2 regions of the Pontibacter kalidii genome follow, and region 2 is predicted to be linked to the other one. Evidence: riboswitches for the same ligand, from Rfam matches in the RefSeq annotation. Region 2 holds a riboswitch; the other holds the start of a gene.
The links. A riboswitch is a leader RNA that binds a small molecule or an ion and turns the genes downstream of it on or off. The one in region 2 is predicted to bind S-adenosylmethionine.

Region 1: it holds a riboswitch for S-adenosylmethionine, as region 2 does, so the genes downstream of both, OH144_RS09060 (Na+/H+ antiporter NhaC family protein) here and OH144_RS02505 (phosphoadenylyl-sulfate reductase) in region 2, are expected to answer to the same signal.

The regions. Positions count from the first base shown of each region.
Region 1 covers NZ_CP111079.1:2,109,693-2,113,902, reverse strand. Annotated here, with positions in the region: gene OH144_RS09070 (DUF819 family protein) at 1-374, shown strand, start outside; gene OH144_RS09065 (N-acetylmuramoyl-L-alanine amidase) at 798-1,718, opposite strand; SAM riboswitch class I at 1,891-1,993, shown strand; gene OH144_RS09060 (Na+/H+ antiporter NhaC family protein) at 2,240-3,580, shown strand; gene OH144_RS09055 (DUF58 domain-containing protein) at 3,729-4,210, opposite strand, start outside.
Region 2 covers NZ_CP111079.1:595,984-600,193, forward strand. Annotated here, with positions in the region: gene OH144_RS02495 (sulfate adenylyltransferase subunit 1) at 1-637, opposite strand, end outside; gene cysD (sulfate adenylyltransferase subunit CysD) at 637-1,545, opposite strand; gene OH144_RS02505 (phosphoadenylyl-sulfate reductase) at 1,658-2,377, opposite strand; SAM riboswitch class I at 2,695-2,800, opposite strand; gene OH144_RS02510 (hypothetical protein) at 2,902-3,621, opposite strand; gene xrtN (exosortase N) at 3,757-4,210, opposite strand, start outside.

The DNA of each region.
Region 1 (4,210 bases), 1.5 Mb from region 2:
TGGAAGGCTACGGCGCCTCCCGCTTCGGTTCCATTTTCCTTTACTTCCTGGTGGCCACCATCGGCATGAGCATGGACCTGGGCGCTGTGCTGGACAACCCGAAACTGTTCCTGGTGGGCGCCTTCTGGATTACTTTTCACATCCTCATTATGCTGGTGGTGGCGCGTCTAATACGGGCACCGTTCTTTTATGTGGCGGTGGGCAGCCAGGCAAATATTGGCGGTGCGGCCTCGGCACCTATCGTGGCAGCGGCCTTTAACCGCTATCTGGCCCCGGTGGGCGTGCTGCTGGCCGTGTTGGGCTACGCAGTGGGTACATACGGCGCCTACATCTCCGGGCTGATCCTGCAGTACATCTGGAACCTGCTGGCGTAGAGAGTTTGGGAGTTAGAAAGTTTAGGAGTTAGAAAGTTTAGGAGTTAGAGAGTTAGAAGGTTAAAGTATAGCCTGGGTGCTTGACTCTATAAAGTATATAACCCAAGTTGCAGTATCTAATGCAGTGCAGGTGTAAACCCACCCCTAACCCCTCCAAGGTGGGGAAATCACCTGCTCTTTTGCAAAATTCCCCTCCTCTGGACTAGCCAAAACGCGAGTTTTGAGCTAGCGAGCGCAGCTCTCAGGGGTGGGTTAATCGCAAATCGATCTATAAAGTATAAGAGCACCGGCCCCGGTGGGAGAGTAGTGGTTCTCCTGCCGGGGCCGATGCTGTATAAAACAGGCTATTCCCGCTGCACTGTCTACAGCGAGTCTGGAGACTCGCCGCACACCCTGCATCACCGGCTGGATGCCGGCGCCAGCCTACAAGTACTTCTGGTACAGGTTGTAAAGTATGATCTTGTCTTTCTCCGTCAGCTCCATGTTCACCTCCTCCTGTACAAAGTGGAGCTTGAAGGCACGGATGGCGGCGGGCATGTCTCGGGTGTCGTAACCAATGATGCGGAGCGCCTCTTTGGGGTTAAAGTGCGGCGGAATGGTAGAGACGGAATCCAGGGGCTGCAGTACAAGCACGGGCGCTGTACCGGTGCTGTCGAGCACCGTAATCGGGGCGGCCGGCTGCAGGTACTGCTCCACTACGCCCTCATCGTACCACAGGCCGAAACCGTGCTCCGCCAGCCGCTTCCATGGGAACGTCTCGTTCGGGTCTACTTTTCGCACCGGGGCAATATCGGAGTGGCCGATGAAGTTCTCGGCAGGTATGTTGTGCTTTTCCTTCAGCATCGCCAAAACTTCCAGCAGGCTGTTGATCTGTGCTTCGGCAAAAGGCTCGGCTCCATTATTATCCAGCTCAATGCCGATGGAGGAGGAGTTAAGATCGGTGTTATTTCCCCAGCGGCTATTGCCCCCGTGCCAGGCGCGCAGGTTGTCGTTGAGCATGTGGTATACCTTGCCGTCGCGGCCGATCACGTAATGTGCGCTAACCTGCGTTTTTGGCATGGTAAAGGTCTTCAGCGTATGCTCCGTTGAGTTCTGGGCCGTGTGGTGGATCACGACATAGTTAGCCTTTCGCATGCTGAAGTTGGTAGTACCTACCCAGTGCTCGCCAAGTGGCAGCGTCGACTCCTTTGGGTTGATGGCGGGCACGGTGCGCAGCTGTTTCGTATAGGCTTTCAGCTGTTTCTTATGCGCACGGTTGGTGCTGGCGTAAGGGTTGGGGGAGCAACTGTAGAGGCTGGCGCTGGCCAGGAGCAGCGCGAAAAGGGCCGTAGAGGTGAATTTCATGTGAATTGTCAGGGATAGTGTGTTCTGAAGTATAAACTTGTGGGAAATTAACTTTAGATGCAAGTTCTAACACTGAACTATCAGGATTAGAAGTATAAACTTTAGGAGAACTTCCCCTCCGGGTTTGATTTTCTAGCCGTGCTGGCTTTACCTTTGCAGTATCTTTATGCAAGATTTATAAAGAAGAGGGGAGAGAGCAGGCTCAGCGAACCTCTAGCAACCACGGCCCCGGCCGTAAAGGTGCTAACACCTGCCCAATTTGGGACCTATAAATTTAACTTCATGCGCTTACTACAACAGCTTCCCGTTTTTATATCCCGTGTCTTTACCGCACTAGCAGCGCCTAAGCCTGCTTGTTGTTGTTATTGTTGTTGTTAAAGGCTATACTCCTCTACAACTGCCTTGGCGCAAACCGCAGGGGCTTCCACACTAACAAAGACATTAAGATTTCCATTTTAGGGGCGTAAGAAGCCAAAGTCGCCGTTAAGCATTTCGTGCCTGCTTCCCGCTCTATCGTTTACATGCAACATATTCAAAAAACTGGCGGTTGGGCCCTGGTGCCTTTCCTGGTGTTTGTGCTCACCTTTCTAGGCGCAGGCATTTTCTTAAACGATTTTTATGCCCTGCCTGCACCGGTGGCGGTGGTATTGGGCATCATCTCCGCCTTCTTTCTACTTCGGGGCTCCACAGAGGCCAAGGTAGCAGCGCTTATCAGGGGCTGCGGCGATTCCAAGATCATCACCATGTGCCTGATCTACCTGCTTGCCGGGGCTTTTGCCACGGTAACAAAGGCTGTGGGCGGTGTGGATGCTACCGTAAACCTGGGACTGAGCGTGCTGCCGGTACAGTACCTGGGCCTTGGCGTATTTCTGCTGGCGGCCTTCCTGTCAACGGCCACGGGAACATCGGTGGGGGCTATTGTGGCTCTAGCGCCTATCGCGGTGGGGCTCGCCGAGCAAAGTCAAACGTCTATGCCCTTGCTGCTGGGCGCGCTGTTGGGAGGCGCCATGTTTGGCGATAACCTCTCCTTTATTTCCGATACCACTATTGCCGCCACGCAAACACAGGGTTGCAGCATGCGCGACAAGTTTAGGGTAAACATCCTGATCGCTGGCCCTGCTGCCCTGGTTACGGTGGTGCTGTTGCTCCTCACAGGCTGGAACACGGCAGGAGCGGTGGAGGCGCAGCTCCCGGAACTGCAGGCGGCTAATTTCTGGCAGATCGTGCCTTACCTGTTGGTCATCGCCTTGGCTGTATCAGGCATAAATGTGTTTGTGGTCCTCATTCTGGGTACTTTGGCTTCCGGAGCTGTAGGGCTGTGGCAGGGCCAACTGGAGGTGCTGGCTTTTGGCAAAAGCGTCTACGAGGGCTTCACGGGTATGACCGAGATCTTCCTGCTCTCCATGCTCACGGGCGGGCTGGCCCGGATGGTCAGCGAGGCGGGCGGCATTGCCTTCCTGCTGAAAAAAGTTAGCAAGGCCGCCAGCGGGTTTCGCTCGGCACAGGTCGGCATCCTGTCGCTGGTAGGGGGCACGAACACGGCCATTGCCAATAACACGGTTTCTATCGTCGTGACGGGGCAGGTGGTGAAGGAGATCAGCCAGGAGTATAGTATAGATAAACGCAAAACCGCCGCGCTGCTCGATATTGCCTCCTGTGTGGTGCAGGGGCTGCTGCCTTATGGTGCCCAGATCCTGATGCTGGTCAGCTTTTCGAACGGGCAGCTGAACTTCCTGGACCTCTGGTCCTCGGCCTGGTACCTGTACTTGTTGCTGCTGTTCAGCCTGCTGGCCATCTATACGCCTTTCGTAGATAAGTACCTGCAAAAGCAGCCTGCGGCAGAGCAGGCTGTGGCGGTGTAAGTACAGGAGCTAAGTATCAGTACTCCATTTTAAAAAGTATAACGAAAACTAACGCTATCGAAAAATTTTTACTCTCACCTTTATACACGCCACTATTCTAACTTTACTAACCTAACCAAAAAAGGGAGACAAGCTTTGTCTCCCTTTTTTATATCAAACCGCGGGCCTTCAGCTCCAGGTATTTGTTAATCGTGTTCGCCGTCAGGTCTTTTGGCGGGGTGAGGATGGCGTGAATACCATGCAGTTGCAGCTCCTTCACGATCTGCCTTTTGTCGTGGCTGAACTTTTGGGCGATGGCTTTGGTGTATACTTCCTCGGTGCTGGTGGCGGGTTGGTGCAGCAGGCTGTGCAGCTCCGTGTTCTCGAAGAAGATCACCACCAGCAGGTGATTCTTAGCCAGCGCCCGCAGGTAGGGCAGCTGGCGCTGCGCGCCGTTCAGCGTCTCGAAGTTGGTGAAGAGCAGAAGCAGGCTGCGTTGTTTTATCGTATGGCGCACAGTGGCGTAAAGCCGCTCGAAGTCGGTTTCCTGGAACAGCGTTTTCTGGTTGTAGAGCAGCTCCAGGATACGGCGCAGCTGATCCGACTTGCGCTGTGCGGGCAAGATGTTGCTTATCTTGTTTGAGAAGGTGA
Region 2 (4,210 bases):
GCGATACGGGTACCTGCTCGAGGTGCTCCAACAGGCTCGGCCCCTGGTACCACGGCATGGTCAGCTCGGAGCCCTCCACAATGTTATCGCCTTTCAGGGCGCTCACAGGTATAAAGGTGATCTCTTTGGCGCGTAGCTTCCTGGCAAACTGCTTGTAGTCCTCCACAATCTGGTCGTATACCTGCTCATCATAGCCTACCAGGTCCATCTTGTTAATACAGATCACCAGGTGCGGGATACCCAGCAGCGAGGAGATGATGGAGTGGCGGCGTGTCTGCTCCTGCACGCCCTTACGGGCATCTACCAGGATGATGGACAGGTTGGAGTTAGAGGCACCTGTTACCATGTTGCGGGTATACTGGATATGGCCCGGCGCATCGGCGATGATGAACTTACGTCGCTCAGTGGAGAAGTACTTGTAGGCCACATCAATGGTGATGCCCTGCTCGCGCTCCGCCTTCAGGCCGTCCGTAAGTAAGGAAAGGTCTACCTGCCCGTCCTCATTTACGCGGCCGGAGCTCTCGATGGCTTCCAACTGGTCGGCGAAGATCTGCTTGGTGTCGTAGAGCAGGCGACCGATGAGTGTGCTCTTGCCGTCGTCTACGTTGCCGGCAGTAATAAATCGTAGTATGTCCATTAAAAGTATCCTCCTTTCTTACGGTCTTCCATCGCTGTCTCCGACAGTTTGTCGTCGATGCGGGTGGCGCCGCGCTCACTTATCTTTGACTCCAGAATCTCTGCAATTACCCCATCAATGTCGTGGGCTATACTTTCCACAGCGGCCGTACAGGTCATGTCGCCCACGGTGCGGAAACGCACCTGCTTGGTCACGACCACATCGTCGGGCTCCTGGAAAATAAAGTCAGACCAGGCCATCAGCTTGCCGTCGCGCACCAGGCACTCGCGCTCGTGGGTGTAGTAGATGTTTGGCAGGGCTATTCCCTCGCGTTTAATGTAGTTCCAAACGTCCAGCTCGGTCCAGTTAGAGATCGGGAACACGCGCACGTTCTCGCCTTTGGTGATGCGGCCGTTGTAGATGTTCCAGAGCTCGGGGCGCTGGCGCTTCGGATCCCACTGACCAAACTCGTCGCGCACCGAGAAGATGCGTTCCTTGGCGCGGGCCTTTTCCTCGTCGCGACGGGCACCGCCAATGCAGGCGTCAAAACCAAACTCCTCGATGGTCTCCAGCAAGGTATGGGTCTGCAGCGCGTTGCGGCTGGCATAGCGGCCCTTCGGCTCCGAAAGGTTCTTGCGTTTAATGGTTTCCTCCACGTTGCGCACGATCAGTTTCTCACCCAGGCGCTCGGCCAGCTCATCGCGGTAGCGGATCGCCTCCGGGAAATTGTGCCCGGTATCGATGTGCACCAGCGGGAACGGGAACTTGCCAGGGCGGAAAGCCTTCTCGGCCAGGCGTACCAAGGTGATGGAATCCTTGCCTCCGGAGAAAAGCAGGGCCGGCTTCTCGAATTGCCCCGCTACTTCGCGCATAATGTGGATCGCCTCTGCCTCCAGCTGATCGAGGTAATCCAGGTATCTTTTTGTCATATCTTTGTTCGTTGCTCGTTATTGGTTGTTAGTTATTAGTGGTTCGGTATCAGTAAACCCCAACTCTCTAACTCCTAAACTCCCCAACTCTCTAACTTGTAAACTTTCTAACTTATCTGGCGTGCAGCCCGCACTCTTTTTTTGAGTTATCCTCCCACCACCAGCGGCCGGCGCGGAAGTCCTCGCCCTCGGCAATGGCACGGGTGCACGGGGCGCAGCCAATGCTCACGAAGCCCTTGTCGTGCAACGGGTTGTATGGGATGTGCAGTGCTTTTACAGCTGCCCATACCTCGTCTAAAGTATAGTGCAGCAGCGGGTTATACTTGATGAGCTGGTGCGCCTCGTCCCACTCCAGTAGCTGCAGCTCCTGCCGCGCGCCCGATTGCTCGGAGCGGATGCCGGTAACCCATACCTGCACGCCCTGCAGGGCACGGTTCAGGGGCTCCACCTTGCGGATATAGCAGCACTGCTTGCGGTCATCGATGGAGTTGTAGAAGCTCATCGGGCCCTTTTCGTTCACCAGTTGCTCCACGGCCTCGTGCCTGGGGAAGTATACTTCTATCTTCTTTCTGTAACGCTGGTTTGTTTTGTGCAGCAGGGTATAGCTCTCGTTAAAGAGACGGCCGGTATCGAGGGTGAACACGCGGATCGGCAATTCCTGCTCAAAAATGTGGTGCGTAATGAGCTGGTCTTCAATACCCAGGCTGGAAGAGAAGGCGATGTTGCCGCTGAACTCCTCCGCCAGGTAGCGCAGGCCCTCAGCTGCCGGCAAACCGGCCATGGCAGCGCGCAAGGAGTCTAGCCGGGCCAGAAGTTCCTGTGATAAATCCATATAGCTAAAAGTTTGAATCTGTGATAAACTGGACTGCTAAATACAGTTTTCGATTAAATACTGCCGTTGCTCCACCTGTTACAGGTACAGCGGCAAAGGATGCTCTGCACTTGCTGCTGCTCCGCAGCAAAGCCTGATTCAAATCAGGGAAGGAGCAAGGTGAGGAGGTGCTTCGATCAGCACATACAACAACAGCAGCAACAGTACCCTTGCATGGTGCGGGCAGTATTGGGAATAATGGTAGCCTGAGCAGTGGTGAGGCCACGGCGGGCTATACTTGGTGCTGGTGTGTTCGTGTAGGTTTGCATTGCGTTGTCTATTTATATGCCCCGGACCAGCCGGGATAGGATTTGGCACCTTCCCCGACTTGGGAGGTTGCCAGAGGGTCAGGGAGCCTATTCTCTCGCCTCTTCTCTATAAATCTTTTACAGACGTTACCGTCCTTTTTACTAATGATGCAAAATTACATATTTTTCTGAACTGTGTAAATTTTGTGCGTAATTTATTCTGAAACAGGCGATAAATCAGCCTGCCAGCCTGGTTACGTACTTTACCAGCGAGCGCTTGGCAATGGGCAGCAGCGACTGCTCCAGCGGTACCGGAAAGGTAGACACGGCGGCAAAGGTGGCCGGGTTTGGCAGTTCCTTCCGCTCCTTTATCAGCTGCGCCTTCAGGTGCTCATGCGTCAGGGCCAGGCCGCGGCGCACGGTTTGCAGGTGCTGTGTGTTAATGCCCCTGTACTTCTCGTAGGTATTCTCAAAAACGGTGATGTGGTAGCTGTACACCCGGGTTTCCTTGCCGGGTAAACTCTCCAGGAAAAGGTAGCCCTCGTTGTGGTAAATAGGCGTGATGCCCACCGGGGTGATCTCGAGGTGGCGCTCCACGAAATCATACAGCTCTTTGCCCTCCTCCAGCGCCTGGCTGAAAAGCGGCGTGGCATATTGGATGATCTCCTCTATTTGCTCCATTGTTTCATCGTCCTGCACGATCTTCTCATACACCAGCTCCAGCTTCTCGAAGTCGGCGCGGCTGATGCGCTGCGGGAAAGACTCGTACACCAGTTGCTTGTGCTCCTTTACCTGCTTGAGATTGCGGTAATGCATGATCAGATCGGAGAAAATCGGGTAGAGGCGTTGTTTGCCAAACTCGGTTTTGGCGGCCTGCAGGTAGGCCAGCAGCAGGTATTTCTTGTACTCAAAATCCAGCAGCCCCTCGGTAAGCCAGTTGACAGGTAGGGTGTTCATAGGCCTTCAACTTTAATGGTTAATTGCTGTGCTATTAAACGAGAAAGGGGTGGGGGAGGGTTAGGGGGTAAAAAGACAGAAAGTACGGGAGGGGGCGTTGTTTTTATGGACATGCTCGATCTTTACCCGAACCCTTCATTCTTTTACACCAGCTACCGCTATGTGTAGGCTATTTGGGGAGGCTGCCTCCGGCGAGGTCCGGATCTGGTGCATGACCGAGCGGATAGCCCGGTGTAGCTCCTGCTTTTGTGCAACCGTCACGTTTACCATTTTATACTTTTCTTCTCCTTTTAGCATCCTGGTGCGCCAGTCCCATTGGTTGATGGTGCGGTGCTGGCCATTGTCCATCCACCAGGCCGTAAACAGCGTGTCTTTACCCTTTTGCAGCTCGCCCACATACACCGTGTTGCTGCCAACCTGCCGTTGCTGTACCTGCCGGAATGTATAGCCGCTCCCTTCCCAGCAAATGAGCGGGTGGTGCTCGGTCGAGTAAAAGGCCTGCACAGGTTTCAAGTACACCAGCACCTCCTGGTTACTATACTTGGTCACGCCATTATCCAAGCTTTCCATTTCAAAATCTGTTAGCTGG